Regions from separate parts of the Bacillus sp. UMB0893 genome, predicted to be linked through region 2. Evidence: riboswitches for the same ligand, from Rfam matches in the RefSeq annotation. Region 2 holds a riboswitch; each other region holds the start of a gene.

Region 1 (8,157 bases), on a different contig from region 2:
AATGGATCATTGCTTTCAAGGGCAATGTGAATCATTCGGTAAATAAGCAGGAAAAACAATGAAATAACAACACTTCCGCCTATAAAACCAAATTGTTCAGAAATGATGGCGAAGATAAAGTCGGTATGTCCCTCAGGCAAATAGACCTCAAGCTGCTGATATCCTTTTCCATAAAGCTCGCCTGATCCGATTGCCAAGAGTGATTTAATCAGCTGGAACCCTTGTTCACTTGAATACTCATATGGATTCAGCCAACCGTAAAAACGATCTAGCTTATAAGAGGAAGAATCCATAATGTATTTGCTGAAGAAATCCGGAAATGCGAAAAAGGTAAATACGATTACCGACGCAGCCAGCAGTCCGCTTAGAACGAAACTCGCTATAATTTTCCATTTCACTCCTGATACAATGATAAGGGATCCGATAATGGCACAAAACACCATTGTCATCCCTGTATCAGGCTGTCTCAGCAAGAGGAGTATGGGAGGCGCCGAGGCTGCAAATACTTTACCTAGCAGGAAAAGATCGTCTCGAACTGTGTTATTTACATACTTTTCACGATGATCGGTTATGATTTTGCTTAGCACGATAATCATAAATATTTTCATAAGTTCTGATGGCTGGAAATTTCCGATTCCAGGCAGACTATACCAGCTTGTCGCACCCTTAATGGGTTCAACAATTGGCGGCGGAATGACCTCAAGTCCCAATAACAAAACCATTCCAAATCCATATAAATACCATGAGAGCTGTTTAAAACGGTCAAAATCAATGACCATTGTTCCAATAACCGCAATTATACCAATGATGTACCACCTTAGCTGGAGGAAGGCAAAGTTTATATTCTGCAATTTTTCGGGTAGAGTAGGTTGGGCGCTGCTTATCGCAATGGCACTGGTCAGCGCCATTAAAAACATGATAAAGATAAGTGTGTAGTCTAACTGCTGATGTGGGGATTTATCTGTATTCATTGTGTATCCCTTTCTATTAGAAAACTAAATGTGTAAACAAAATTCATCTTTATCAATCTTAGCGAAATTTGATGAATTTGCAAAGGATTCATTTGTAAATCAACGCAAAACATGCTACCTTATCACAAGGAAAATGTGAACAAATGCTATTCTAATGCATGTTTTTCGCATCTTATATAAAATGTATCACAATTTGATGACATTTTGATGACTGGAAGAAATTACAGTAACTTTCTTGGGGGAAGGAGGAGACTCAATGATAGATGAAAGAGAAAAAATAGAAATTGAAACAGAAAAGCTGTTAAATGCTTTAGAGAGAGAAGATTTCGACGAGTTTCGCTCTATGTTTTTGGAGCAGCATCCGTATGATCAGGCTAAAATCTTTGTGAAATTAGAACAAGAGGATCGAACGAAACTTTATCATTATTTGTCTCCTGAAGAGATGGCGGCTCTTTTTGAAAATATTGAAGACGATGAAGACAATTACGAAACATTTTTATCAGAAATGGATCCTCGCTTTGCATCACAAATGCTTGAGCAAATGTATGCGGACGATGCAGTAGACGTTCTGAATGAATTAGATAAAGATCAGGTGGCAAGCTACTTAACGATCATGAACGATGAAGCAGCGCAGGAAATCCGTGAGCTTCTTCACTATGAGGAATTCACGGCAGGAAGCATTATGACGACAGAGTTCATTGCGATCATTGCCAATCAAACTGTGAAGTCCGCCATGCATATTTTAAAACATGAGGCACCTGATGCTGAAACGATTTATTATCTTTATGTGATTGATGAAGAAAAGCAGCTGGTTGGCGTCATTTCGCTTCGCGATTTGATTGTGAGTGATGATGATCTGATGATTGGCGAAATCATGAGCGAAAGAGTCTTTTCCGTTTCCGTTAGTGAAGATCAGGAAGAGGTTGCAAGGAAAATGAGAGATTACAATTTCCTTGCCCTGCCTGTCGTTGATTTTCAAAATCACCTGCTTGGTATTATTACAGTTGATGATATTGTAGATGTTATCGATGAGGAAGCATCTGATGATTATTCAAAGCTTGCAGCGGTATCAGATGTAGATTCTATCGACAGGGGACCGTTGTCAGCAGCTAAAAAGAGATTGCCCTGGTTAGTCATTCTTCTCTTTCTTGGAATGATGACCGCAAGTTTAATAGGTCGTTTTGAAGAGACGCTTGATAAAGTGGCGATTCTTGCAGTATTTATTCCGCTGATTGCCGGAATGGCCGGGAATACAGGGACACAGGCTTTGGCTGTTGCTGTTAGAAGGATTGCAATGGGGGATCTGGAAGAAGGCGGAAACTGGAAAATTATCGTAAGAGAAGCGGGCACAGGCCTTATAAATGGAGCGGTCTGCGGTGTGTTAGTAACCGGTATTGTCTATTTTTGGCAGCATGATTTGTTTTTGGGGCTTCTAGTGGGTATTTCCGTTCTTGCAACGCTTACCGTTGCAACGATAGCAGGTGCTTTTGTTCCGCTTGTGATGCATCGTCTGAAGGTAGATCCTGCAGTTGCTTCAGGTCCATTTATCACCACAATTAACGACATTATTTCGATTCTTATTTACTTTGGAATGGCCACTTTATTCATGCAATATTTAATCTAGAATCAGAAATGGAGGAACTATTGTGCATGGAGCTTCCTTTTCATCACTTGTCATTGTTTTATTAGCAGCATTTATCACTCCGATCTTGCTTCATCGCCTGAAAATAAAAGTGATGCCTGTCGTAGTGGCAGAAATCATAATGGGAATTATTATTGGGAAAAGCGGGTTCAACCTTGTTCAGGAAGATATGTGGCTTGAAACGCTTTCCCTGTTAGGCTTTATCTTTCTCATGTTTTTAAGCGGACTTGAAATTGATTTCACGGCTTTTATTGGGGGAAAGAAAAAAGAAATTCTCCCAAGCGGAAAAGAAGCTCCAAATACTTTTGTTGTTTCTTTTCTGATCTTTATAGGGATTTTCATTTTATCTTTGCTTCTTTCCTATTTGTTTGTGCTGTTAGGTTTTATCGAGAATGTGTTTTTAATGACCTTGATTATTTCCACCATCTCGCTCGGAGTTGTCGTTCCTACTCTAAAAGATGCAGGCATTATGAAATCGAATATTGGGCAAATCATCTTACTTGTCGCAGTTATTGCGGATTTGGTGACGATGATTCTGCTTGCTGTGTTTGCTTCAATTTATGGAGGAGAAAATACAAATACGTGGCTGTTGCTTCTATTATTCGGCGCTGGTGTATGCTTATATTTCCTAGGAAAAACATTCCAAAGCAGGTCGTTTATTGAGACGATGTCCAAAGGGACGATCCAAATTGGGACAAGGGCTATATTTACATTAATCATCGTCTTAGTGGCGCTCTCAGAAACGATTGGCGCTGAAAATATATTAGGCGCATTTTTAGCGGGAGTTCTCGTATCTTTGTTATCTCCCAACAAGGAAATGGTTCAAAAAATGGATTCGTTTGGCTACGGCTTCTTGATTCCGATCTTCTTCGTTATGGTAGGAGTTGATCTCGATGTATGGTCGCTGTTTAAAGATCCGAAAATCTTAATGCTGATTCCATTGTTGTTTATTGCTCTGCTTATTTCAAAAATAGTGCCGATTTACTTGCTGAAAAGATGGTATGACACAAAAACGACTCTCGCTGCAGGTTTTCTTTTAACCTCAACACTCTCGCTTGTCATTGCTGCAGCAACCATTGGAGAAAGAGTCAATGTGATTGACGCCCAGATGTCTGGCGCTCTCATTTTGACTGCTGTCTTAACCAGTATTTTCACACCTATTGGGTTTAAGAAATTATTTCCTGAGCAGCTATCTTCGCAGAAGAAGCTAAAAGTGGCATTTATCGGTGCCAATCAGATGACGCTGCCTGTCACTCGTGAATTAAATACTAGGCTGTATGATACAACCGTGTATCATACGCATGTTGATAAAAATGAGCAGCAGATTGCCGAATCTCTGTTTCAAATACAGGAACTTGATGATTATTCACTTGATACGCTTCAGTCTAAGGGTGTATTTGAGGCAGACATCCTGATTGTTGCTACTGGAGACGAGGATACAAATGCCGAAATCGCATTATTTGCACAAGAGCTGGAAGTTGACCGTGTCATTGCGGCAATCTCTTCGCCGCTGTTAGATGAGCAGCTAAGGGCGAAGAATATCGATGTATTTTCAGTCCTGCTCTCTACAAAAACCATGCTCAGAGCACTAATAGAAGCACCAGGCATTATGAAAATACTGACGAACAACGATTCAGCGCTTTATCAGATAAAAATGAACAATAGGCGCTACGACGGCATGATGCTCCGCAGCTTTCCTTTCACAGGAGATGTCATCTTTGTGCGTATTTTCAGAGAAAATGAGTCGATCGTTCCTCATGGAGATACAGAGCTGAAAAGGGGAGACTTGCTGATATTGACTGGATCAGAAGAATATGTCGATGAACTTAGGCAAGAGCTGGAGTTTCATAAAAGCTGAAAATTGCGGCTTGAAAGATTTTCACAGCATGTTATGATAAAAGTGTAAAATTTAAAAAATTCATATTAATAACCGCTAGGGGAGCCCTTATAGAAGGGCTGAGATTGAAGTTTGCCTTCAAGACCCTCAGAACCTGATCTGGCTAAAACCAGCGTAGGGAAGTGGTGTACAGGTCTATTCATACACCACTTTTCTATGCGAAAAGTGGTTTTTTGCGTTTTGATTTTACTAAAAGGGAGGAAACAAACATGTCATTTTCAAAAGAATGCCGAGAATATGCAAACAAATGGTGGGAGGGAAGCTTTGAGCACCCTTTCGTAAAAGGTATTGGCGAAGGCAGTCTTTCAAAGGATAAATTTAAATATTATGTAATGCAGGATTCATATTATTTAACACACTTTGCAAAAGTGCAGTCTTTCGCAGGGGCAATGGCTCCTGATTTGCACACGACATACCGGATGGCCGTTCATTCGCAAGGGACATATGAAGCGGAACTTTCACTTCATCAGCAATTTTCGGTTATGCTCGGCATCACGGATGAGGAACGCAAGATGTTTAAGCCTGCTCCAACTGCCTATGCCTATACATCACACATGTACCGCTCTGTCGCAACTGGAAATATTGGTGAAGTCATTGCTGCATTACTGCCTTGTTATTGGCTTTACTATGAAGTTGGCGAGCATTTGAAAGAGTGCAAGCCAGGGGATGAAGTATATGAAAAATGGATTGCGACTTATCATGGTGACTGGTTTAAAGAACTGGTTGAGGAACAAATCAATCGACTGGATGAAATCGCTGCCCGTTCAAGTGAGCGCGAGAGAAAAATGATGAAAGAAAACTTCCTCATTAGCTCGATGTACGAATACCGTTTTTGGGAAATGGCAGAGACAATGGAGGCATGGGAACAAAACGAATCCATACTGATCCAAAAATGAAATTGCACCTCATAACTGATGGAGAAAAGAGCATTGCAGAGCTCGTTCGAGTGATTACGAATGTACATACAGCAGCTGATGCGATCCATATTAGAGAAAAAAAGAAAACGGCAGGGGAACTTGTCGTATTAATTGAAGAGCTGCATCAAAACGGAGTGCCCAAATCAAAGCTGATCATCAATGATCGTATTGACGCAGCCATTATGACGGGTGTGAATCAAGTCCAGCTTCCAGCCCATAGTTTTGATGTGAAGCTTGTTAAACAGCATTTCCCGGAGCTTGAAGTCGGCTGTTCCATTCATTCAGCAGCTGAAGCGGTAATTTGTGAAGAAAATGGAGCAGACCGCTTGCTGTACGGGCATGTGTTTCAAACGTCTTCAAAACCAGGCTTAAAAGCAAGGGGAGTTCAGGAAGCTTGGGAAATTGCAGGATCTGTGAGAATTCCTGTTTTTGTTATTGGAGGAATTGTTCCATCTTCTATCTCTGAAATAAGACATTTGAAAATAGATGGAGTCGCTGTTATGTCATATGTATTTTCAGCAGAAGACCCGCTCCAGGCTGTACTGGAATTAACAAAACAGTTAAAAGGGGTGTAAGCTATGAAACCATTATATGACGCGGGAATTATCGGCGGAGGAGTGATTGGGCTTTCCACTGCCTACTATTTATCGAAGTCTGGTCTGAGGGTGGCCGTCTTTGAAAGCGGAAAGACTGGCAGCGGTTCATCAAGAGCGGCGGCTGGCATGCTGGGTGCTCATACAGAAACTGAAGAAAATGATGCTTTTTTTAATTTTGCAAAAGAAAGTCAGGCCCTCTACCCAGAGTTAGCTCAAGATTTACTTTTGGAAAGCGGCATAGATATTCAGCTTCAATACAATGGGATGTACAAACTGGCGATGACAGCTGAGGAGGCGATGTCTTTGAAAAAAAGAGCAGAGCTGGAACCTGATGTTGAATGGCACTCCAAAGAATACGTGCTCAAAAATGAGCCTGATTTAAATGCAACCATTCATGGAGCTCTTAGGATTGATAAAGATGGCCAGGTTTCGCCTGTTTTATTATGTGAGGCTCTCAAACAAGCAATTCTGCAAATGAATGGAAAAATCTATGAAAATACACCTGTATACAAAATAAACCGTTTTAATATATCTAACTATGAAATTAAAACGGCTCAAGGTGATTATTTATGCGAATCTCTTGTTCTTGCAAATGGGGCTTGGAGCAGCTGCATTTTAGATGATTTCGCGCGAAATGCTGCTGTTCATCCTGTAAAAGGAGAGTGTCTTTCTGTTTCGTTGCAGGGAAGCAAGCTTTCATCTACTGTTTTTCATGAGTCCTGTTATCTTGTTCCAAAGCTTGATGGGAAAATCGTTATTGGCGCAACAATGGAAAATGGAAATTGGAATCAGGAGCCCACAATAAAAGGCATTTCGGCTCTCATGGAAAAAGCGAAAAAAATCATGCCTGTGATCGAACATGCCCATTTTCATAAAGCATGGGCTGGATTGAGACCTGGTTCCATTGATGGAAAACCGTATATTGGCAGACTTTCATCCATGCCGAATCTTTTTGTGGCTGCCGGGCATTATCGGAATGGCATTCTGCTTGCTCCAAGAACGGGTGTTATGATTCGAGATTTATTTTTAAATAGAACGATAGACTCCGAGTTTATCCATGCGTTTCAAATAAACCGTTCAGAGAGGTGAGACCTTGAGAGTAAAAGTGAATGGCAGCAGCATCGATATGCAGTCTTCTGTAAAAACAGTTGAAGACATGCTGGCTTTTTATGAAGTAAGCACCAAAATCGTCATCGTCGAGCGTAATTCTGAAATAATCGCTAAAGAAAATTACGGGAAAACAGCGATCTCAAATGGTGATGTTTTTGAGATTGTCCATTTTGTAGGAGGAGGCTGAAACATGTTAACAATTGCCGGAATATCATTTCAATCGAGACTGCTGCTTGGGACTGGCAAGTATCCTTCTTTTGAGATTCAAAAAGAAGCGGTACATGCTGCTGAAGCAGACATTTTGACATTTGCTGTGAGAAGGATGAATATTTTTGAACCCTCTTTGCCTAATTTTCTTGAGCAGCTTGATCTTGAACGCTACACATTGCTGCCAAATACAGCGGGAGCGAAAACGGCTGAAGAAGCAGTCAGAATTGCAAGGCTGGCTAAAGCTTCCGGGTTATGTGATATGATAAAAGTAGAAGTTATCGGATGCGCTAAAACGCTGCTTCCAGATCCTATTGAAACGTTAAAAGCAAGTGAGGAGCTTGTTAAGGAAGGATTCATTGTTCTTCCTTACACGTCTGATGATGTTGTGCTGGCAAGAAGACTTGAAGAAGCAGGGGTTCATGCCATCATGCCTGGTGCTTCACCGATTGGATCAGGACGAGGAATAATCAACCCTCTGAATCTCTCATTTATTATTGAACAAACAAATTTACCGGTTATTATCGATGCTGGAATCGGATCAGCTGCAGATGCAGCAAAAGCGATGGAGCTAGGTGCAGACGGCGTGCTGTTAAACACAGCTGTCTCATCAGCAGACAATCCGGTCAAAATGGCAGAGGCAATGAAGCTTGCAATAGAAGCAGGAAGACTAAGCTATGAAGCAGGCAGAATTCCAGTAAAAGCGTATGCTTCTGCAAGCAGCCCGGAAGAAGGAATGATCACATCCTAAATGGAACGCTACTCTAGACAAATTTTATTTTCTCCTATTGGAGAAGCTGGACAGAAGAAAATCCGG
Region 2 (8,157 bases):
GCTGCTTCGTTATGTCAATCATGGCAAGATCTGTACGGTTTACTCGTCCGATCATATTTGGAAAGCTATGAACAAGCCTGCCATAATGCAGATGTGAAACAGGAATGTTAGCAACTGCCAGCTTTTCAGCATACTGCATTCCTTCATCTCTTAACGGATCATATTCTACCGTCACGATCAATGCTTTCGGCATATTTTCAAATATTTCAGCAAGCAATGGCGATGCATAAGGATTCAGTCCTTGTTCCGGTTCACTTAAGTAATGATTCCAAAACCATTCCATTTTTTCTTTTGTTAAGTTGAACGAATAACCAGATTGATAAGATTCTGTTTCAAAATTGTGATTTAAAACAGGCGTAATTAAAAGCTGCATCTCAAAAACTTGTTTTCCTTGTTCATTTAGCCAATGAACCGCTGCGGCTGCGAGGTTAGCGCCAGAAGATTCTCCTCCAATCGAAATGTGTTCTGGATTACCATTCCATTTCATCACATTTTGAGGAGCCCACTCTGCAACTGCAAGAACATCCATCAGTGCTGCAGGAAAATGATGCTCTGGAGCAAGACGGTATCCTACTGAAACGACGAGACAATTTGCGTGCCTTGCAAAATAACGGCATATCGAATCTGCACTGTCGATATCACCAAATACCCATCCTCCTCCATGCATGAATAACAGAACTGGCAGTATTTCTTCTGATTGCGGCTGATAAATTCTCACAGGAATGGTATGATCAGCTGACTTTATCATTTTGTTGTAAACTGTGATGTCCTTCATTTCACATGCTTGAAAGAAGGTTCGTGCTTCTTTATAAAAATATCTTGACTGCACTGCGGATAAATCGGTCAAAGCAGGATGATTGAGTTCAAGCATACGTGCTCTAATCGTTTCCAGCAGTTGTTTCATATCATCATCAATTGGGTGATGGGTTTTCACATAACGCTCCTGCCTTCCTCAGCTAATAAATCCTTCTCTTGGTTCGGAAGTTTGACAAAATTCACATTTACGTTTGACATATACTTTTGGAAACGGTCTTTTTCCCCAATAATTAACGCTGCTTTTTTATGCGGCATGGAGATAGTATCAGCAACATATCCACCCATTTCCTTTAGTATTGGAATGACTATCCGATTTCTAATATCAGGCTCGCCTATAATTCGGCTGCAGCTGTATTTTTTCATCAAAAATGCTGTCATTGCCCTTGCTATCATCAAACCATCATCTTTGTTCAACAATTCCCTTGGTCCAATTAAAAAATGCATGCCAAGATCACCGGGTTCTGCCTGATAATACTCTTTTATTGGATCATGCTCGATGGAATACGCAATCAGATAACCTGCAGGGATATGATCTATAAAACATAGAAAAACACGTTTGTGTTCTGCTTTTAATGTCCTTTCTAAGTAGACTTGAAACTCTTCTTTATTTACGTTCAGCTTCCAGAATGGTGCGATATGAGTCTGTTGCATCCAGATGTATAACACTTCGAAATCGATCATTTTAACAGGACGAAGTAAAATATGATGTTTCATTTCCTTATCATCAATAATGGCATCGAATCCAATTACGTCTTCTATGTGATTCAGCTCCTTACTGTCTTGTCAGTGAGTACACATGAATATTAATTGAAAATGATTATCAATGTCAATGACTTCTGAAAAATCAGTCATTCCTGCCTATGAATTTACTGGAAAAATTCTAGTGAATTAGCACATCGTACCTAATCATTTTCATTAAAAAAATCAAAAAAGAGAACAGATTTTGATTAATCTGTTCCCACTTTTTCAAACACTGTTATATTTACTTCGGGTGCAACTTCTAATTCCTTTGCTTCAAGAAAACCAAAAGCTTAATATTCAACAAATAAGCAAGTAATGACGAAGCTATTCCTAAACGAAAATAGTGAGGATGTAAGACAAGTCTGCAATTTTAAGGACCTCTTCTTCCATTTCATAAGAAAGCTCCTGGAGGCTTTAATTTCATGGATTTTTTTGCGATTTCGCAATCAATTTGGTTTAATATAAGAATCAATATTTTCCAACTACTGTTTACATAATAATATTATTGATAAAAACGCATCCTTATTTAATCTATATGTGTATTTTCACCCACTCCTTCCGAACTACCTTAACATAACAGTAATACTATATAAAAGGGGACTTAACATTATTTACATACTAGTTTTATAATTAATGATTAACCTTAAGATTGTTAGTACAAGATCGGGAGGGAATTAAAATGGGATTCAATAAGAAGATGATTGGTGTTACTTTAGCTGGAACCCTGGCAGTTGGTTCACTTGGTTTTACAGCTAATATTGGCAAGGTTGAAGCAAAAAAAGATCAGGCACAGGCTAAAAACGTCATTGTTCTTGTCATGGATGGCGTCAGTTCAAGCACAACAACACTTGCCAGATGGTATAAGGGCGAACCGCTTGCAATGGATGAGATTTTAAGCGGCGGTGTCAGAACCTATTCGGCAGAATCAGCCATTACAGATTCAGCTCCTGCCGGTACAGCCATGGCAACCGGCAACAAATCAAATGACAAATTAGTCGGGGTTCTTCCTGAAACAGTAAATAGCCCTGGAGTAGACCCCTCACTTGCGAAAAATGCTTATAAACCAGTGGCTAACGTACTGGAAGGTGCAAAATCAATCGGAAAAGCAACTGGCATTATCTCGACTTCTGAAATCCAGCATGCAACACCGGCTGCTTTTTCATCTCATGTTTCCCACCGCAGTGAGTATGACAATATCGCCGAACAGCAGCTTTATCAAGAAATGGATGTCGTTCTAGGCGGAGGAAAAGATTCGCTGTTGCCTGGACAAGCCAAAAACAATAGGAAAGATGGAGAAAATTTAATTGAAGTTGCAGAAGAAAAAGGCTATGATCTTGTTGAAACTCGAGATGAATTGATGAAATCCAAATCAAGCAAGCTATGGGGTGCTTTTGCTCCTGCTGCTCTTGCCTATGACATGGACCGTGCCACAACAAATCCAAATGAACCAACACTTGCTGAGATGACTAAAAAAGGGATTTCAACTCTTTCTAAAGATAAAGACGGGTTTTTCCTGATGGTTGAAGGAAGCAAACCTGACTGGGCTGCACATGCAAATGACCCTATCGGAATGATTAGTGATACTCTTGCTTTTGATGCTGCAGTAAAAGAAGCACTTGAGTATGCCAAAAAAGATAAAAACACCATGATTATTGCGCTATCTGATCATGGGAACAGCGGTATATCAATAGGGAACAAAAACACATCCTCTTCTTATCCGTCTATTCCGGTTGCTGATTACATTGATCCTTTAAAAAAATCAAAAATGACGCTTGAAGGTGCTTTGAAGCAGTTAAAACCTGATCAATCGAACAAACTGGAAGTTGCTGCACTTTATGGAATTGACAGCCCTTCTGCTGACGAAACAAAAGCCATTAATGAAAGTGCAAACTTAGGGAAAACACTTGTTGAATTGCTTGCAAACCGTGCGAATATAGGATTTACGAGCGGAGGACATACAGGTGAAGATCTTTTCATGTATTCATACGGACCCGGTAAGCCAGAAGGATTAGTTGAAAATACGGACATCGCACTTAAAGCGGCATCTGCTATGGGCTTTGACTTAAAAAAATTAGATGAAAAAATGTTTGTAAATGCCGAAACTGCTTTTAAAGCAATAGGCGCAAAAATAAAAGATGATCGTTCAGATGCAAATAATCCAGTTTTTATCGTACAAAAAGGAAAAACAACGGCTGAATTTCCTGTAAACAAAAATATCGTCATTCTTAATGGAAAAGAAATTGAGCTTGATGGCGTTACCATTCAGACAAAAGAGTCCTTCCACCTTTCAAAAGAAGCGGTCGAATTAGTTAAAAAATCCAGATAACGTTAAAAACGAGCAGATTAAAAAATCTGCTCGTTCTTTTTAACAAGATATTATGATAGATATTATAAGTTTTTCACTGCCTTCTTCAATGCAGCTGCACTTTCATACACATTTTCAGAAAGACTGATTGCCGTTATGACCGAAACCCCGTCTGCTCCTGCTTCGATCACTTCATGGGCATTGTCCGCTTGAATTCCCCCGATGCCTACGATTGGGACTAGAATGCCTGAATTTCTTACTTCTTCAATGAGAGCGGTCCCTTTCACAGGTTCTGCATCCAATTTAGTCAGAGTCGGATAAATCGGTCCCGCACCGATATAATCCGCTCCATCAGCCATTGCTTTTTTTACTTCAGCCAGCGTATGTGCAGAAACACCTAAAATTTTGTCACCTATTTTCTCTCTGACCTGCTTCGCATCCGCATCATCCTGCCCAATATGAACGCCATCTGCATTTAGTGCAACAGCTAATTCTATATCATCATTTACGATAAATGGGATTCCATGCTTCCTGCAAACTTCCTGTAAATCTCGTGCTAAATTTGTTTTTTCTCTTCCGGTTAAAGCACTTGTTCCTTTTTCCCTGAACTGAAACATTGTAATGCCGCCTTTGATAGCTTCAAGCAGGACTTGTTTAGGATCTTGCGTACAGTTTATGCTCCCCATAATGAAATAAAGCTTTAGCTTCTCGCGGACATTTTCATTCCACATACTGCTGTCCCCGCCTTTTCATTTGGTAAGCCCAATGATTTGTCGGTCCGTGTCCCAGCCCTAACCCGATATCCTCTTTAATCGCTTCTTGGATAAAGTCCACCGCAGTTTCCACAGCATCAAAGATTGACTTTCCTTTTGCCACTTCTGCTGTGATCGCTGCTGCAAATGTACATCCAGTGCCATGCGTGTTTTTTGTATCAATACGTCTGCTCGTAAAATAGCTAAATTCGGTTCCATCAAACAACAAATCTACTAACTGCTCTTCACTGTCAGCATGTCCTCCCTTAATGACCACATTCTTAACCCCATAAGAATGCAGGATTTTAGCAGCTGTTTGACGGTCATCGAGATTGTTAACTTTCATTCCTGTCAGCACTTCGGCTTCGGGTATGTTCGGTGTAACGACTAAAGCAAGAGGAAGCAAATGATTTTTCAATGCTTCGACTGCTTCATCCTGTAAAAGGGATGCACCTCCCTTGGCTATCATGACGGGGTCTACAATTACTCTGCTCCAGTTGAACCTCTTTATTTGGTCAGAGACAGCCTCAATAATTTCACTATTAAAAAGCATTCCTGTTTTAATGGCATCAGCTCCAAGGTCTGAACCAATCGCTTCAATTTGCTGCACAACCGCGTCCGCAGTTAATGGAAACACACCATGTACACCTAGTGTGTTTTGAGCGGTAACCGCTGTAATAGCAGACATTCCAAATACATTCAATTCCTGAAACGTTTTTAAATCCGCCTGAATTCCTGCTCCGCCGCCGCTGTCAGAGCCTGCAATTGTTAGTGCTTTAGAAATTGACATGGCTGACCTCCTCAAGGGCAGAAAGTTTTTGAATATCATCTGCTGAAATATTATAAAGCATATTTAAAAACTCGATTTGAAAGCTTCCGGGGCCTTCAATTCCTTCAGCTGCAAGTTCCGCAGCACTTCCGTAAACCGATAATGCTGCGGCTGAAGCAAGAACATAATCCTTTTCAACTGCACAAAATGCTCCGATAACAGAGGTTAGTAAACACCCTGCACCCGTTACTTTTGTTAAAAGAGAATGACCATTTTTGCATATATATGTTGTTTCACCATCTGAAACAATATCTTGTTTTCCTGTTATGACCGCGATTGTGTTTAACTGCTTGGCAGCCTTCACAGCAAGTGCGATTAAGTCACCTTCGCCATCACCGGAGTCGACTCCTTTTATAGCCCAGCTCTCCCCGACGACATTTGCCACTTCAGCAGCATTCCCTCTAACTGCAGCAATGTCCAGTTCCTTTACTATTTTTTGTGCCGTTTCTGTACGGTATTTTGTAGCGCCTGCTCCAACTGGATCAAAAATGACTGGCACGCCATGCTGATTGGCAGAATGACCTGCAAGCAGCATGGATGCTACATTTTCTTTATTTAAGGTGCCAATATTTAATACGAGTGCACCTGCAATTTTGGCCATATCAGCCACTTCTTCTTTTGCATATGCCATAACTGGAGAGGCTCCGATAGCTAACAAACCATTTGCTGTATAATTCGTTACCACTACGTTTGTAATATTGTGCACCAATGGTTTTTCTGTTCTTAGTTTTTCTAAAATCGCACCAATCTTTTTCGGTTCTATCATATTTTTCCCTCCCAAAAAATAAAGAGCACTCTGCCGCGGCAAAGTGCTCATAGGTATCCCTGAATCACATCCCTGCGCTGGCATTATCCAACAGGTTCATTCGGTCTACGGCAGTTAGCCGTACTCTCAGCCTGATTCCACAAGCTCCCGATCTTATTTGATTTGATGATACAAAGTCTACTCTTCTCTAGATAGAATTGCAACTATTTATCTATATTTAAACATTGTATTTGAGTTAATGTTTGTCTGATCTTCAATTCGCAAAGAAGAATCTCTAATTATTTTTCTCATTAATGCGGTATTTGCGGAAATCGATTCTTAAAGCTGCTCACTGTCTACAATCCCATCTATGTATACGATAGAAAAGCGTTAGCCCTGATTCACAATATCTTTAAATCGGATATCTGAACTGTCACCTAGTTTCGCTTTAATCATTGCCATGTTTTCTTCTAGAGATTTAGACAATTCAATAGATTGTTTTGACATATTCAATCCCTCAGTTTTCCTCGAGCTTTTTATTTGGTATGGATTATTATTCCTTTCAGAGTTCATTATTATGTAAATCAAATATCTTAACATAAGGCTCTTTTCGTAAAGTTTGTTGCTTTTAGAAAAAATGGTTAAAACCTTTAGTGGATTGAAGCGGAAGGCACTTGACTCCTGCGGGAATAGAGGCTCCCATCCCTCCCCGCGGAAAGCAAGTGCCTGCAGCGTAAATCCACGGGTACAATGAATAACCAAAACAACAATCAATGCGAAAACAGCCTAACATAAAAAAAACCCAACTTCATTGGGTTCATTGAGCAATTCAGATGTGCAGGTGCAAATATAATAAAGACACCATTTCTGATGTCTTTACTTTCTCTCCAAAGCTAATTTAATGCCAAATCCGATGAGCACAGTTCCAGTAATGCCTTCCATCCACTTTTGAACAGCAGGTTTTTTCATAAAAGCATTTAATTGATGAATCAAATAGATGTAAACGATGAACCAAATTAATGTTAAAAGCGTATACGTTAATCCCATAATCATAAATTGGATGAATGTATTGGATCCAGGCTCCAAAAATTGCGGCAGAAACGTTAAAAAGAAAACAGCTACCTTTGGGTTAAGGAGATTTGTTAAAAATCCTTGTCTAAAACAGTTAACACGCTTGGCTTCATGATTTAGTACTTTACCATCTTGAAATGTGTCCTTATTCTTTAATGACCATAATGATTTGAGACCTAAATATATGAGATAGCAAGCTCCTGCATACTTCAAAATAGAAAAAAGAAAGGCTGATTTCACAATAAGTGCTGATAACCCTAATACTGCAGCACATGTATGAATCATAAGTGCAGTTAACGTGCCAAGCACTGTTTTCATTCCGCCTGCTCTGCCGCCGGCAATTGTGTTCTTTGTCGCAATAGCTGTATCGGGCCCAGGCAATAGGATTAATAAAATTGACATAATGACAAACAAAGATAATTGCTCCAAAACATTCCCCTCCATAATCTGAATTTTACCAATTTTAACATATGGATGGGATGACTGAAAAGATGTTATCTATTTAAATAAAAGCTTCCATACACCTAATACATCCAAAAGGACAAGGAAAATCGCAATTGGAGCTACATATCTCATTAAAAAGAACCAGCAGTTGAAGAGACCTTTAGATAAAGCAGAACCGTGAGCCAATTCTGCGTACAGCATCTTTTTTTTCATTTTCAAAGGAACAAAAATGGAAATAAGAAGTGCACCAATCGGCATTAAGATGTTGCTGACCAAATAATCTGCTGCATCAAAAATCGTTTTTCCAAAAATGCTAACTTCACTCCAAATTCCAAACGACAAAGCTGATGGTACGCCAACTGCGAAAATAAGGATTCCAATGATCCAGGACCACTTTACCCGTTTGGCCGTATCTCCTTTTGAAATCACAGATACAATTATTTCGAGCATCGAA
Region 3 (8,157 bases), on a different contig from region 2:
AGCAACGATTTGATCGGCACTGACTCCCTCGCCTGGTTCTACGATTTCGACATCAAGACCTTCTTCTTCATAGAAGCCTTTCTCTTTTGCTGCATAAATACCTGTGTGATTTGTGTTAGGAAACCAATCAAGCATGATTTTCACTTTTTTCAATTCATCTTTAGATGTATTTTCCGCAGAGCTGCACCCTGAAATGATGAACATTAAGCTAAATAGAGTGAATACAAGTTTCTTCATTTTTTCTTCCCCCGTGCTAATTAGAATACTTATCCTGTTTATATTTCCATGGCATCATGACTCTTGCCAGTAATTCAATGATTGCGAATATGATTAAACTTAGTCCTACAATTAAGATGATTGTTGCAAATACTTTTTCTGTTAAAAAGGACTGGGAAGATCGCGTTAAAAGAATGCCAAGACCCTGACTCGCACCCAGCCATTCTCCGATAACCGCTCCCATGACACTGTATGTTCCCGCTATTTTTAACCCAGAAAAAAAGAAAGGTGTTGCAGCTGGAAGCTTTAATTTCAAAAACATTTGTCTGCGGCTCGCTCCAAGTGTTTTCATGAGCTTTACCATATCCCTGTCGACTAAACGGAAACCGTCAGAAAGATTGATGGCTATCGGAAAGAAACAGACAAGTGCTACGACAATCACTTTAGGAAAAATTCCGAAACCAAACCAAATAATAAGCAACGGAGCCAGCGCAATAATTGGGATAGTTTGCGAAAGAACAAGCAGCGGTTCAATTGATTTTCGCACCAAGTCAGATGCGTCTATTAAAATAGCAATCAGTACGCCTGCCGTTATAGCTATAAGCAAACCGAGCACCGCTTCTGTCATCGTCTGCATGGTATGCCCTGCTATCGTTCCTCTCATCTCTGCGAGCGTCATAAAAATAGCTGAAGGGCGCGGCAGGATCCACTTTTCTATCTTTGTGACGATAACAGCAATTTCCCACAAAAAAAGGAATGCCAGCAGCACAAATCCCGGCAGTGCCACTCCAGAAACAGATTTAATCACGGTATTTTTTAAGTTTTTCATCCATCGTGACTCCTTCATTTGGACGGTAATGGATCTTCATATGTGTCATCACCTCTGTAGCACCAGCTGAAATGCAGGCATCCTGCGCTTTCTTCACGATTTCAATCAGTTCATCAAGCTCCCCTTCCATCACAGTCTCCATTGCGCCAACCTCGTATTTGACACCTGACTGCTGAACCACTTCAATCGCTTTGTCTACAATCTCATATGTATTGCCTCGTGATGATTTAGGCAGCACTTGAAATGCTAGATTTACACTGGCCATTTGTTATCCCCCTCTTTTATCTTCTAATATATGAATTACTGATCTAACGACAAAAAAGGCTGCCACTAGGGCAGCCTTAACGCATTCGCAAAGTTCTGGAAAAATAACGCTTTTTCCTCAATCCCTCCGCTGGCATTACCCAGATCAGGTTAAAGGGTCGATACAAGAATCAGTATCCTCTCAGCCAAGTTCACTCAGCTCCCCTGCATATATTCGATTCATTGTGACTATAGCAACATTTAACAAGCTTGTAAAGATGGCGGATTAGCATTTCCATTATTTTCTGAAAAAAATATGAATTTATCCTTGTCGAATTTTGCAACATCCTGTATAGTAGTCTCTAAATCATATATTGCATTTGACCACTTGGGGAGCCATTCGGCTGAGAGTGAACGTATTGTTCAGACCCATAGAACCTGTTTAGTTAGAGCTGACGTAGGGATGTGGCGATGGATTCAAGTGATAACCCAACCAAAGCAGTGCGTGGAAACCATCCGACATTCCCCGCATTGCTTTTTATTATGGAAAAAACAGCCCCGGTCAGATGCTGGAAAAGGGGTATACATGATGCAAACAAATACGCGGCTTGTCTTTTTAGTAGAGGTTGCTATCCTTGGTGCAATTGCATTTTTGCTTGATTTACTAACAAGCTACATTGGAAAAATGCCGCAGGGCGGATCCATTTCGCTTGCGATGGTTCCTGTCTTGATTATGGGTTTCCGTCATGGAATAAAAGGCGGATTGCTGACAGGATTCTTACTCGGACTCCTTCAGACAATTATGGGCTATACGACAATCGTTCACCCTGTACAAGGTTTCCTTGACTACTTTGTTGCATTTACAGTTGTGGGTGCCGGCGGCATATTTTATAAACAAGTACAGAACGCAATCAATCCTCTTAACAAAGGACGCTTGATTGCATATGTTGCAGCAGCGGCCTTTCTCGGAAGCTTGCTGAGATTCGCAGCTCATACAATAGCTGGAGCAGTTTTCTTTGCCGAATTTGCCGGAGATAAGCCTGTGCTCATCTACTCTGCGGCTTATAATGCTTCTTACATGGTTCCTACTTTTATTATTTGTTCCATTATACTTGTACTCATGCTGACTACTTCTAAATCATTAATTTTAAAAAGAAAATAGATTCTATTTTAATACACCGTTCTTTTTCGGTATTTTTTATCATAATCTCTCATTTTCCAGCATGTAATAGGAGTAGTAGAGTTCACTTATGGAGGACATATTATGAATCTATCCTACTTATTAATGCTAGTTACACTTTTATTGTCGCTCATTCACTTTATTTACGGTTATATTGAAGCGATCAGAATTAGCAATGAAGACGGTCCTGTCAACGGCTGGTCTGTGATTTTTTCATTTCCGCTCGGATTTGTTTTCGCTTACTTTGCTACGATGTTTCATCAGCAGATTCTGCCTCATTAAAATAAAGAAACGCGACACAGTCACGTTTCTTTTTTCATTACTTCTATTAAACGATTTACATACGGATCCAATTCCTGAAAAGAGTATCCTGCTTCAGCAGCCTTTGACACATCGAGCGTCCAATCACCAGGCAATCCATAAGGTGAAGCATTTTCCTTCGTAATCTCTTGTGTCAAAATCACATTTTTCCCGACTGCATCTTCGATTTTGCCAAGCAATTGATTTAATGAGAGACTTTTTTCAAAAGCCACATTGTATGCACCTGTTAATGCGTTTCTTCCAGCCGCATACAGAAATCCTGCTGCGTCCTCCGATGACGTATAGCTATAAAAATAGCCAGGTTCTTTGATTCCAATCTGCTCCCCATTTTTCACTTTTTTCACATGAAATAAAAATCGTTCGGTATAATCATCGGTTCCTATAACTAAAGCTGGCCTTACCGCAGTAATCGGCACATCAGCATTCTGAAAAAGATAAGCTTCCGCACTGCGCTTTGCTTCCTGGTATCCTGCCATACCTTTATAGTCCTTGCGCTCGTTAAAAGAAGGTTCATACGAAAATGGATCAAAATCCTCTTCCGTTCGCCCTCTCCCAAATTCATAAACGGCCATTGTAGATGTAAAGATATAGTGCTTTATTTTACCATGCAGCGCTTCATATGAAGATTTAGCCTCAAGCGGTGAAAAGCAGGATTGATCATAGACGGCATCCCACTCTTTTTCATGAAATGCAGTCTGCATTGATTCTTTATTTTCGCGATCAATGATCAGGCGCAGGACCTTATCACCAAAGTCATCGGGCGTTACGCCTCTTGTTGCAATCGTAACTTCCACGCCATGTTCCAGCAGTTTTTGAACAAGCCGTTTTCCGAAAAATTGAGTTCCTCCAAGAATTAATGCACTCTTCACAGTGATCCCTCTTTCAATTTGAATTCAGACCTTTTCCTTTAAAACAGCAGCAAGCTTCTGCAGATCCCTCCATCCTAAAGCTGTTTCCTGATGATCCTCCCCTTCTATCGTATAAACATCTTCTGCCACCTTTTCTGGTAAAAAACGTTCGTAAAAGCCTTTCGAAGGATTTGCATTCATTACCCATAGCAGCATAGATTGATGGTTCTGCTTAATGAGCCCTTCTGCAGCAGCCAGCACAAGCTTCCGTCCGATGCCTGATCCCTGTACTTCTTTTAAAAGGTAAATTGCATATAATTCTCCATCAAAATCAAATTCCTTCGTCCGTTCTGGTCCGAAGCTGACAAACCCTACAATCCTGCCATTTGTATCTTCTGCAACAACTACTGAATCTGGACTTGCAGAAGCCCAGAGCCTTTCTCTGCTTTCATATGTCATTTTTTCTAAAAAAGATTCCGCTACAATTCCTTTATACGTCGTTCTCCAGCTATCCACATGAACAACCGCGATTTGTTTCGCGTCCTCTTGTGCTGCTATCCTGATCGAATATTCCATATTTTTCACTCTCCTACATGAAAATTCGACAGAAACGATATAATTCCTACTCTTAAAAGGACTTTCTATTCAATAAGAAGAATATCTTAAAAGACTACTTAACATTCGGAGGCTCACACTTGAAAATACTTCTGCATCTTTTTTTAACGATTTTATATATCATCCTTTTTACCGGCATGTTTTTCGGTCTATTCCTCTTTTTAAATATTCGCGACAGCTTTATTGCGGGTGCCATCATTACCATTTTGCTGATCGCTATGTTTGTCTATTCCATTTATCAAATTATCAATCGCAGACAAAGGAATCTTCTTTTCTTAAAAGGTCTTTCAGGTTCGATTTTTTTGTCGATCACAAGCATCTGTCTGTTCATTTCTTTATTTTTTGTAGGGCTTATGAATGTGATGATCACTCATTTCAACGATCAGACATTAGGTCCCCTTGAAAAATTTGAACTTCAGGTTAATGCATATCTCCCAGTTGACCCTTATGCGGAGCATAAAAAAACCGCTGAAAGGAAAGAGATTGATCATTTAAATGTCTTTTATTCCCCAGAACAAAAAAGGGATATAAAGCTTGTAGAGAATGAATTTGAAGAAGCCCGGCAAATAAGCGAGCGTTTGTTTGGAGAGATTGAGGATAAACCGATTGACTTAATTTTGCTTAATGAATCCCCGGACTCGCTTAAGGATTTAGACTATGTTGATTACTTGGGGTTTTATGATCCAATCAAAGAAACAATGGGAGTCATTATTCCAGAAGATGCTGATATCTCGTCTCCGCTTATGGTACAGACGTTCTACCATGAATATGCCCATTACTTTTTTGATCAGGCTTTAGCAAAAGAAAAAATAGACATCATAAAGATTCCGATCTGGTTCAATGAAGGTGTGGCTGAATATGCGGGCTATAATGGCTACGTTCCGCAGATTCCTTTAACAGAGATTACTCCTTTTGACAAATTAAAAATTTCTCCCAACTGGACGAAGGCATTGGAAGATAACGCTGATGTGTATACCCAAAGCTACTATGCTGTTCAGATTCTGACAGATGAATTCGGGGAAGGAATCATTATGGATCTGCTGAAAGAAACAAAGAAAACAGGCAGCTTCGAGGAGGCTTTAATAAAGAAAACTGACTACACATACAAAGCTCTAGAGCGGAAAATCATGGAGAAACATTAGAAAAGCGCAATGCCCGTTTAGCGCAGGCATGACAAAAAAGAATCCGGCAGAAAAGCCGGTTTTGACTTTTCCAGCGGATTTTTTCTGGACGAGGAGCTGGGCGATTCCGCTCGCAATCATTGTGCAAAATTTTATACTTTTTTATAATGCCTGTTCACTAGAAATCTCAGCAACTTCTTTCTTTTCAAAAAGAAAGAGCAGCACTCCTGCGATAATGATGGCACCGCCTATCATTTGTGTCAGGATGACCGTTTCCTCCAGAAAATAATAAGCAAGAATAATTGATCCAACTGGCTCAAATAAAATGGCGACTGAAATCACGTTCGTTGAAATCCACTTCAAGGACCAGTTAAACAGCGAGTGACCAAGCAAAGTCGGAACAATTGCAAGCAGCAGGAAGTAGAGCCAATCCTGCCCTGGATAACCGGTGAGCGGATAGTTTAAGAAAACACAGTACAAGAATAGCGTCACAGAGCTGGCTGCATAAACGATAAATGTATAAAGTGTCAGAGTATGGCGTTTTCTTACCCCTTGGCCAAAAAGCAAATAAGCGGTAACCATGCCACAGGCAGCAAGCGCAAGAAAGTCTCCGAACAACGCAAGTCCGCTGATCTGGAAATCTCCCCAGCTGATTACAACACTGCCGGCGATGGCGAGCAATGCGCTGAGGATAGCCCGCAGTGAAACCTTTTCTTTGAAAAAGAAGTAGGTCCCTATAAATGCGAACAATGGCTGCAATGTAACCAGGACTACAGAGCTCGCTACAGAGGTGTAGTTAAGCGATTCAAACCAGAGAATAAAATGAAACGCAAGCAGCACACCAGCTACTATCGAAAAGCTCCAGTCTTTTCTCGTTAATGTTTTTAAGTGCGGCAATGATTTTGCCAAAAAAAGAGGCATAACAATCAGTGTCGAGAAAAATAAGCGATAAAAAGCAATGACCGGCGCAGGTGCAGAGGTCAATTTTACGAAGATGGCAGACGTCGATACCGCAGCGACTCCAATGGCAAGTGCAAGATATGGATAAAAATTAGTTTTGTTCATGATGGTTCCCCTTCTAAATATGTGTCTTCTCTATTATACTGCAACTTCATCCGCATATTTTAGAGAATAATAGTTTTTCAAATTTTCTAATAATAGTTTATAATGAAAGCGTAACCAATCTTTTTGTACAGGGAGGTCCTATGCAGCCATTAAAAAATGTAACAATCGGCAACTTATTGAAAGAAACGGTTTCAAAATACGGAAGTCAGGATGCAGTGGTGTATTCAAAGGAAAACATCCGCTTTTCGTATGATGAATTTTATGACGAAACAACAAAGCTCGCAAAAGCGTTAATGGGTCTTGGCGTGAAAAAGGGAGAAAACCTGGCTATATGGGCTACTAATGTTCCAGAATGGCTGCTGCTGCAATTTGCATCAGCACGCATAGGCGCTGTGCTCGTCACTGTCAACACAAGCTATCAAAGCAGTGAACTTGAGTATTTGCTGAAGCAATCAGATTCCACCACTCTTTTTTTAATCGATGGCTTTAAAGGAACATCCTATGTCGACATTGTCCGCTCTATCACGAATTCAGCATCTGCTGAAAAATACATACAAACTGAAGCTTTGCCCCACTTAAAAAACCTCATTTACATAGGAAATCAGAATGCACCCGAAGAGATGTACACCTGGAATGAGCTGTTGAATCACGGATCAAAAATTACAGATGAAGAGCTTGCTGAAAGAGAGAGCCTCTTAACGCCTGAGGGGGTCATCAATATGCAGTACACCTCAGGCACAACAGGTTTTCCTAAGGGTGTTATGCTGACTCACCATAACATTGTCAACAACGGTTTCCTTGTTGCAAGCTCTATGAATTTAACCAATCAGGATCGATTATGCATCCCTGTTCCGTTCTTTCATTGCTTCGGATGCGTACTTGGAGTTATGGCGTGCGTATCTGTCGGGGCTGCGATGGTTCCAATCATCGAGTTCGATCCAGACCTTGTTCTCCAAACAGTCGAAAAAGAAAAATGCACCGGACTGCACGGAGTTCCGACGATGTTTATTGCCGAGCTGAACTCTCCAAACTTTAAAAACTATGATCTATCCACATTAAGAACGGGAATCATGGCTGGATCAACCTGTCCGATTGAAGTCATGAAAAAAGTGATCAATGAAATGGGAATGTCAGAGGTAACCATTGCTTACGGCCAAACTGAATCGTCCCCTGTCATCACACAAACCACAGTGACAGACTCGATTGAACGCAAGGTAGAAACCAAACCGTCGGCAAAGCCCATCCTCACGTTGAGGTGAAAATCATTGATCCGCTGACAGGAGAAGAAGCAGCACCTGGTGTTCAAGGTGAACTTTGCACAAGAGGCTACCTTGTCATGAAAGGCTATTACAAAATGCCTGAAGCAACAGAGGAAGCGATTGATAAAGAGGGCTGGCTGCATACCGGAGACTTGGCCACAATGGATGAGCATGGCTATGTCATCATTACCGGACGCCTGAAAGACATGATCATCCGAGGCGGCGAAAACGTCTATCCGCGCGAAATTGAAGAATTCCTCTATCGCCATGAAGAGATCATGGACGTACAAGTTATTGGCGTTCCAGATGAAAGATACGGTGAAAAAGTAGCTGCCTGCATTGTTCCAAAAGAAGGCGTCACCTTAACAGCGGAAGACATTAAAGCGTTCTGCAAAGGACAGCTTTCCCACTATAAAATTCCTGAATATTATTATTTCGTAAAAGATTACCCGATGACGGC
Region 4 (8,157 bases), on a different contig from region 2:
ATAAGTACTGCAAGCCAATTGTTGAAGCCATAGCCGATGATTCCTCGCATCTAAAATCTGGTTCAAGCCCATTTCCAAAGCCGCCATCACGATTTTGAAATACCTCTAATTCTGTTATGACATCTTCTTTTGCCCCATTCTCAAACTCAAAAAGATATAATGCCCGGTCAACCTTGCGTGCTTTTTCAAGCATAAATGTACGAGCTTTATGAAATTGTTCGTTTGTAAACAGCTTCATTATCCTGACCCCCATTATTTCTTCAGTGTAATTATAACCCTTGTCCCTTTGCCAATTTCGCTTTCCATCTTAAATTGTCCTTTATGATCTGTAATGATTTTATTGCTGATCGTAAGCCCAAGTCCAATGCCTTTTTCTTTTGTTGTAAAGAAAGGAGTTCCCAACTTTTTTAATCGGTGTTCATCGATTCCTGTTCCATTATCCTCAAAGGTAAGCTGATACGATACAAGCTCCTTTTCTTGCCCCTTTATTTTTAGGGTACCCCCATTTGGCATTGCTTCGATAGCATTTTTCATGACATTTATGAAAACTTGCTTCATTTGATTTTTTTCGCATTCTATATAAGAACCATCAGAATCAAATTGCAGATCAAAGTGAACGTTCTTTAATGCAGCTTCAGGATTTAACAGAATAACCGTATCTTTAAGGAGCTGCACGATATCAGCCGATTCTTTTAGATGAACCGCCTGCGGTCTGGCCAAAGCCATAAACTCATTGATAATCTGCTCGATCCTGCTTAACTCTTCTATGATGACATTCTGGTATTCTTGATCCTGCTGATCGCATTCTTTTTCGGTTAATAGCTTAAAAAAGCCCTTTATGGATGTGAGCGGATTCCGGATTTCATGCGCGACTCCCGCTGCCAGCTCTCCTAATACAGAGAGCTTTTCGTAATTGCGCATATACTCCTCAACTTTTCTTTTTTCTGTAATGTCTCTTGAAATAAATACTATGCTTTCCGGCTCCCCATGCTTGTTTAGGACCGCCATTCCCTTTCCCTCAAACAAAACAGCTTGTCCTGATTTACTTACCTTGTGATATGGGATTGTAAAAGGTTCTTTTGTTGTGAATAGCCGTTCTACAATTTCCTCAGCCATTTTTTTATCATCTTCATGAATATAAGTGAATACGTTTTGTCCTACCATACTCTCAGGATCGTATCCAAGAATTTTTTCGTAGGAGGGTGATGCATATTTATAGTTTCCTTCCAAATCGACAACGCAAATTAAATCGTTGCTGTGCTCTAAAATAATCCGATACTTGCTTTCGCTCTTTCTCAGCTTTTCTTCCGTTTGTTTTCTCTTTGTAATGTTGCGTGAAATCACGATAGCAAGCTTTAAGGATTCATTTTCAGCGACAGGAATCCCATGCGACTCAAGCCATACGTAAGAACCATCCTTGCATAAATACCGATATTCGACCGTTAATTGGCTATGATCCTTGAACATTTTATAAAATTGTCCTGAAATGAGTTCACGATCTTCCGGGTGCACAAACTGGAATGGACTGTCCCCTACAGTTTCTGAAAGATCATACCCTAACACTTCTTTATAGGAGGGTGAAACGTAGGTAAACAGTCCATTGTCGTCAAGCAGTCCGACTATATCCCGCATATTTCCAGTTATCAGCCGGAATTTTTTTATAGTATCTTCATGTTCCTTTTCTAATTTTTTCTTATTTGATGCATCTCTGATGATAACCTGTGTTGAAAGGCTGTCACCCCATACACTTGGCAAACTGGTCACTTCCACAACAATGGGCAGACCTTCATTTGTGTACCAAATTTGTTCCATTGAAGACGGCGTTACTCCATTATTCGTTTCCGTAATTCTCTGTTCAATTGTTTCTCTATATTGGGGATCGATCAGGTTCCAAATCGGCTTTCCTATCAGTTCACTTTTACAGGTGATCTTTAATAGTTTCATTGCAGCAGAATTTATGTACTTCCATTTCCGGCCTTCATGTATCAAAAATGCTGTAGGAGAGTGTTCAAGCTGGTTAAGATAGACCTGTCTAAAATCCTCAAGTTTTTCCTGAGAAAGGACTTTCTCTTCATGATTCTGGTCCAGATTCTTCATTATGTGTCCATCCTCCTCCAAATACAGTCACACCTTTAATATATCAAATTTTCAAAATATAAGGTACTGCCCGAAGTCCCTAGTAACCTAAAATAGGAATGGCCCGTATTGTATGATTGAACTGAGCTGATTGCCATTTAATTAATAATACCATGATGGATTATTTCCACACTTACCTTTGGTTCAATCAGGCCATTTTGATAATCTTCGTCCCATTTTACCTTTTTCCAGATAGCTGGATGGTAGGCAATAAGCTCTCTGTCAATACCAAAAAAGTCGCATTTGGCTGCTTGAAGCTTAGCTGCTGTTTCCTCTGATTGCAAACCCCAATATTATCAGGAGAATTCTAAATTGTGAAAAATATCACTTGCAGCCTTTTCTTTTAGCTGTTATATTTGCTAACAAATGAATATTTTTTCATTCTGCTAGGGGAGTCCATGATGCTGGACTGAGAGAAGAACATGATTCTTTGACCCTTTGAACCTGATCTGGGTCATACCAGCGTAGGGAAGCAGTGTGGCGTAGGCCAATCTTTTTGGTTTTTACACATACTGTCCCAAGGGTTCTGTTCATGCAGAACCCTTTTTCTATTCTTTTCGCAGGTTTTGATCGAAACCCTACTAACTATTTACAAGGAGGAGTTAAGATTGAATTTCGCATTTAAAACACAGTTTGATGGCAGCAGAAAAGCGTACAAAATCGGATCAAGAGAGGACATTCGCGTTCCGTTTCGGGAAATTAGTTTGTCACAGGATAATGAACCAGTACTTGTGTATGATACGAGTGGACCTTATACAGATTCAAAAGCAATCATTGATATTAATAAAGGTCTGCCAGAAATCAGAAGAAAATGGATCCTCGAACGCGAAGATGCCGAGGAATACATTGGACGAACAATTAAACCTGAGGACAATGGCTATCAGGTGAACCAAACGGATAAAGGGAATGTATTTTCCGCTGATAGAAAAGCACTAAAAGCCCGCAAAGGCAGAAACGTCACTCAGCTTCACTATGCACGAAAAGGAATCATTACACCCGAAATGGAGTTTATCGCGATTCGTGAAAATATGGATCCTGAGTTCATTCGAAGTGAAGTCGCGGGCGGCAGGGCCATCATTCCTGCAAATATCAATCATACAGAAAGCGAACCAATGATCATCGGCAAAAACTTTCATGTCAAAATCAATGCCAATATTGGAAATTCAGCCGTGACTTCTTCTATCCAAGAAGAGGTGGAAAAAATGACGTGGGCGATCAAATGGGGCGCAGATAACATCATGGATTTATCAACAGGCAAGGACATTCACACAACCCGTGAATGGATTATCCGGAATTCCCCTGTCCCTGTTGGCACAGTTCCTATTTACCAGGCGCTTGAAAAAGTGAAGGGAGTTGCAGAAGATCTAACATGGGAAGTTTATCGAGATACTTTAATCGAACAAGCAGAACAAGGAGTCGATTACTTTACGATTCACGCCGGGGTCTTGTTGCGCTATATTCCGCTCACGATTAAGAGAACAACAGGAATCGTATCAAGAGGCGGTTCGATTCTTGCTGGATGGTGTTTAGCCCACCATGAAGAAAACTTCCTTTACACTCACTTCGAGGAAATTTGTGAAATATTAAAGCAATATGACATTTCTATTTCTTTAGGTGATGGCCTTCGCCCCGGATCGATTGCAGATGCAAATGATGAAGCACAATTTGCTGAGCTTGAAACACTTGGAGAGCTGACGAAAATCGCATGGAAGCATGATGTTCAAGTGATGATTGAAGGTCCTGGACATGTTCCAATGCACATGATCCGTGAAAATGTAGAGAAGCAGCAGGAAATTTGCCAGGAAGCACCTTTTTATACTCTTGGACCCTTAACAACTGATATCGCACCAGGCTACGATCATATCACCTCAGCGATCGGAGCAGCGATGATAGGCTGGTTCGGCACAGCCATGCTTTGCTATGTCACACCGAAGGAACATCTCGGACTGCCAAACAAAGAAGATGTCCGTGAAGGAGTCATCGCCTATAAAATTGCGGCCCATGCAGCCGATCTCGCCAAAGGCCATCCAAATGCACAGTATAGAGACGACGCTTTGTCCAAAGCAAGGTTCGAATTCCGCTGGGAAGATCAATTCAATCTTTCCCTTGATCCTGAACGTGCGAAAGAATATCACGACGAAACCCTGCCTGCTGAAGGAGCAAAAACCGCTCATTTCTGCTCAATGTGCGGTCCTAAATTCTGCTCGATGAGAATTTCACATGACTTAAGAAACACAGTCCGTGATCAAGAAATTGAAGACGGACTAAGGCAAAAATCAAAGGAATTTGTGGATAGCGGATCAGCTATTTATCAATAAAATAAATGCTCTTTCAACTGGTTTTACAAATACATCCTATGAGTTAAAGCACTGAAAAATGTTTTCGGCGAAACAACTAGGTTTTAGCATTTTTTTCATCGGTACATTTGGCTATTCAGGCTTTTATTCTGAATTCGGGTTTAATCAGCCAGTTTCATAACTCATTTTCCGTTCGAAACCTGATTTACTTTCCAGAGAGGGAAATTACTTGCCGAAATGCCATTATTACTTGCCAAGATTTGAACATTACTTTCCGATTTGAGAGAAATACTTTCTTTTTTCCATCTGCCTCCTAATTATTGCCGAATACCTTTCAATGCTGATGAAGAAAAAAACAGCGGAATCCACGCATTCCGCTGTTTTCATATGTTACTGCATTGCCTGCAATCCAGCCTGATTCAAAAAGTTCCACGGTTTGTTGTAATGAGGCTGGAAGAAGAAGTCGACAAAACCCAGTTCCTCAATTGTCATTCCATTTTGGATACAGACAGATAATGTATTGATAGACTGTGTCAGATCTGCTTTTGACATCACTTGCGCTCCGACTATTCTTCCTGTGTCTTCTTCATACACAACCTTTAATGTAACTTGTTCATAAGTTGGCATAAATTCTGGACGATCATTTTCTAAGATTGTGATACTTTTCACATTCATATCCAAAAAAGAAGCAGCCGTTTCTGTCATTCCTGTTGAAGCAATATTATTGTCATAAATTTTGATGCCTGATGTTCCTTGCGTACCCATATATTTTATCGATTTCTGAACTAAATTCTTAGCAGCAAGTGTACCCATGCGAACGGCATTTGTAGCTAAAGGAATATAAGCATGCTTACCGGTTGGATTGTATAGGATGGCACAGCTGTCGCCTGCTGCAAATATATCCTTGTTGCTTGTTTGCATATACTCATTAACAATGATGGCCCCGTTATCAAGCATATCAACCTGACCTTTAAGCAGCTCTGTATTTGGTTTAAATCCGATGCATAGAACAACAAGATCTGTTTCGTAATCGCCTTTCGTTGTCACTACTTTTGTAACATTGCCATTTTCACCCTCAAATTTGCTGACGGTTTCGCCTAAAGCAAGTGTGACGCCGCGGTTTTTAAAATCATTTTCAATGACCTCGGTATATTCTGGATCTAAATATTTGCTTAGGATCCGGTCTGCGCTATCAATTAAAGTCACGTCTTTTCCGTATGATTCAAATGCTTCTACCAGCTCGATTCCGATATACCCCGCTCCTACGACTGTAATTTTCTGAGCATCTTTCGCTTTTTCAATGATATTATTTGCATGATTATAGTTTTTAGAAAGAACAATATTATTTAATTTAATCCCTTCGAGCGGCGGGACAATTGGCCAGGAACCCGTTGTCATGACCAGTTTGTCATAGGTATCCTCAATTATTTCATCTGTTGCAAGATTCTTTGCAGTCAGCGTTTTGGCTTCCGCGTCAATAGAGGTTACGGCATGCTTCATTTTCATCGTGACTCCCATGTTCTCAAGTTCTTGAGGTGAGGAGTAAAATAAACCATGTGCGTCCTGAACAACTCCCCCTACATATAAAGCGATGCCGCAAGATAAGAATGAAACATTATCATTTTTTTCATAAACAGTAATTTCAGCTTCCGGATAAAGCTTCGTCATATTAGATACTGCTGCTGTTCCAGCATGTGTACAGCCAATAACCGCGATTTTCATAAATGTAGTTCCTCCTTGAAAATATGTTTGTGAATGTTTTCACATAATATTGTGAAGTTCTTCACATGTTTCCTGTATCCATATTATATTCCCTTAATTAAAAATACGCAAGAGATATTGTGAAGTTTTTCACATTTCTTTTTTCCTTTATATACCTATTCATCACTCTTTAGTCATGGTAAAATTTTTATAATAATCAGAAAAGTGAACGTGAGGATTCCTTATGAATTTAGCAAAAGAAATCGGTATTCATATCCTGCTCTTTCTATTTATTGTGACCTGCCTTATTCTTGTCGTTCTTTTTCCAAGGGATGTTGAAGTAACGGCAGAAGGCACAGCTCAAACTGTTATCTATGATTATCAGTTTTCTTGGTCGGCCTATGAAGAGAATGTTACATCATTTTTCAGCAGTCTTTATCATGATAAAAACTTTGGTCTAACAAAGTTTGAGCGTCCAGTCGAAGAAGAAGCGGCGCTGTATTTTTCAAGAAGCATCAAGATCATTGTGACTGCTCTATTCTTGAGTTTGTTCTTCGGTATTTTAAAAGGAATTTATGATGCGGCTCGTCCAAATCGGCTCGGAATGATTTTTGGAAAAGGATTCACTTGGGTGCTGCAGTCGATTCCCGATTTCTTTCTCTTTCTATGTGCTCAGTGGGTTCTCATTATTTATTTTAGGGATTTTGCTGATATTTTTGGCCACGATGATTGGTACAGCTTTCTATATCCAGCTTTACTTGTTTCTATTTATCCTGCACTTTACATAAGCCGAATTACTGCTGCCGCTTTCCAAGAACAAGAAGATAAGCAATATATTACGGTTGCACATTCTAAAGGATTGCCGCAATACGTTATAACGTTTAAACATATTCTAAAAAACAGCGTGGTTCCAATTTTGAATCATACAGGGTCAATGATGATCTATATTCTATCTAATCTATTAATTGTAGAATACTTGCTCGATTACAAAGGAGCTGCTTTTCGCTTGTTTCAGGCATTTGATGTGACACCCGTTTTAAGCGTTGGTCTTCACACTGCCATCGAGACAAATGTGATTATCGTCTTTGGAACATGTTTCATGCTGATTGTCTTAGTTGTTCAGATTATGAGCAACCTGATAAAGAAATGGGTAGATCCGAGGGAGGGAGGAGTATGACAAATAAACCGCTGATGATAGGCAGCATTATGCTTGCTGCTATTCTATTATTCTCTTTGATTGGCCCTCTCATTCCCAGTGTACAAGAAGGGATTAAAGAACAAAGAATGGTGTTTGTTGACAGTACAACCTACGAACGGGCACCTTTTCCTCCTTCTCTGACATATCCATTTGGATCTGATCAAGATGGAAAGGATATTCTCAGTCTCATCATTATAGGAGCAAAAGATACGCTGCTTCTCATCTTTTCCATTACTGCCATTCGTTATCTTGCAGCCATCCTGCTCACTTTTTTAGGACTAAATAAAAAAAGTCCGTTCCGTTTGCTGATCTATGGCTTGAACGGTTTTGCAGCAAGTCTGCCGATTATTTTCGCTGCTATTTTGTTTATCACAATGCCTATGTTTACTTTTAGCCCTAATCGGATTATCTGGGTCATCATCTTCCTTTCTCTGACAGATGTTGGCCGGGTTGCCTATATTATTCAGCAAACAATGAGCAGCATTTCACACTCCCAATTTGTTGAAGCAGGAGTGACCGTCGGGAACACATCTATTGGAATGTTTACACGCTATTACTTACCTAATTTGCTTCCCGAAATCATGGTACAATTTTTTATGGACCTGGGAAAAGTTGCACTTTTATTAGGACAGCTCGGTATCTTTTCCATTTTTGTCTCTCAGGTTTTTGTTCAGACCGGCTATGGATTTGGTGAACTTCAAAACACGAGCATGAATTGGTCTACCCTTCTTGGAATGGCTAGATCTGATATCTTAAAAGGGTTTTGGATCCCGTTTTTTCCGGCACTTGCACTGACATTAGTCATTTTCACCTTTAATTTTATCG

What was found. Region 2 has a riboswitch for thiamine pyrophosphate ahead of thiM (hydroxyethylthiazole kinase). Riboswitches for the same ligand answer to the same signal wherever they lie in the genome.
Region 1: another riboswitch for thiamine pyrophosphate. It lies ahead of tenA (thiaminase II); the one in region 2 lies ahead of thiM (hydroxyethylthiazole kinase).
Region 3: another riboswitch for thiamine pyrophosphate. It lies ahead of CYJ36_RS20015 (MTH1187 family thiamine-binding protein); the one in region 2 lies ahead of thiM (hydroxyethylthiazole kinase).
Region 4: another riboswitch for thiamine pyrophosphate. It lies ahead of thiC (phosphomethylpyrimidine synthase ThiC); the one in region 2 lies ahead of thiM (hydroxyethylthiazole kinase).

Annotation. Positions count from the first base shown of each region.
Region 1 covers NZ_PKLB01000001.1:107,738-115,894, forward strand. The annotation lists gene CYJ36_RS00495 (FtsW/RodA/SpoVE family cell cycle protein) at 1-971, opposite strand, end outside; gene mgtE (magnesium transporter) at 1,228-2,595, shown strand; gene CYJ36_RS00505 (monovalent cation:proton antiporter family protein) at 2,615-4,471, shown strand; TPP riboswitch at 4,539-4,648, shown strand; gene tenA (thiaminase II) at 4,720-5,406, shown strand; gene tenI (thiazole tautomerase TenI) at 5,370-6,002, shown strand; gene thiO (glycine oxidase ThiO) at 6,006-7,112, shown strand; gene thiS (sulfur carrier protein ThiS) at 7,117-7,320, shown strand; gene CYJ36_RS00530 (thiazole synthase) at 7,324-8,091, shown strand; gene CYJ36_RS00535 (thiazole biosynthesis adenylyltransferase ThiF) at 8,092-8,157, shown strand, end outside.
Region 2 covers NZ_PKLB01000002.1:357,540-365,696, forward strand. The annotation lists gene CYJ36_RS07400 (alpha/beta hydrolase) at 1-934, opposite strand, end outside; gene CYJ36_RS07405 (GNAT family N-acetyltransferase) at 931-1,530, opposite strand; gene CYJ36_RS07410 (alkaline phosphatase) at 2,237-3,883, shown strand; gene thiE (thiamine phosphate synthase) at 3,946-4,593, opposite strand; gene thiD (bifunctional hydroxymethylpyrimidine kinase/phosphomethylpyrimidine kinase) at 4,583-5,404, opposite strand; gene thiM (hydroxyethylthiazole kinase) at 5,391-6,209, opposite strand; TPP riboswitch at 6,262-6,370, opposite strand; gene CYJ36_RS07435 (LysE family translocator) at 7,065-7,703, opposite strand; gene CYJ36_RS07440 (sodium-dependent transporter) at 7,758-8,157, opposite strand, start outside.
Region 3 covers NZ_PKLB01000010.1:1,879-10,035, forward strand. The annotation lists gene CYJ36_RS20005 (ABC transporter substrate-binding protein) at 1-237, opposite strand, end outside; gene CYJ36_RS20010 (ABC transporter permease) at 254-1,045, opposite strand; gene CYJ36_RS20015 (MTH1187 family thiamine-binding protein) at 1,017-1,310, opposite strand; TPP riboswitch at 1,415-1,525, opposite strand; TPP riboswitch at 1,668-1,769, shown strand; gene thiT (energy-coupled thiamine transporter ThiT) at 1,878-2,450, shown strand; gene CYJ36_RS20025 (hypothetical protein) at 2,553-2,750, shown strand; gene CYJ36_RS20030 (NAD-dependent epimerase/dehydratase family protein) at 2,771-3,658, opposite strand; gene CYJ36_RS20035 (GNAT family N-acetyltransferase) at 3,683-4,213, opposite strand; gene CYJ36_RS20040 (hypothetical protein) at 4,333-5,394, shown strand; gene CYJ36_RS20045 (DMT family transporter) at 5,536-6,438, opposite strand; partial or broken gene CYJ36_RS20050 (AMP-binding protein) at 6,579-8,157, shown strand, end outside.
Region 4 covers NZ_PKLB01000006.1:205,714-213,870, forward strand. The annotation lists gene CYJ36_RS14630 (hypothetical protein) at 1-238, opposite strand, end outside; gene CYJ36_RS14635 (PAS domain S-box protein) at 253-2,097, opposite strand; gene CYJ36_RS14640 (Ger(x)C family spore germination C-terminal domain-containing protein) at 2,235-2,420, opposite strand; TPP riboswitch at 2,515-2,624, shown strand; gene thiC (phosphomethylpyrimidine synthase ThiC) at 2,724-4,454, shown strand; gene CYJ36_RS14650 (FAD-dependent oxidoreductase) at 4,824-6,155, opposite strand; gene CYJ36_RS14655 (ABC transporter permease subunit) at 6,379-7,311, shown strand; gene CYJ36_RS14660 (ABC transporter permease) at 7,308-8,157, shown strand, end outside.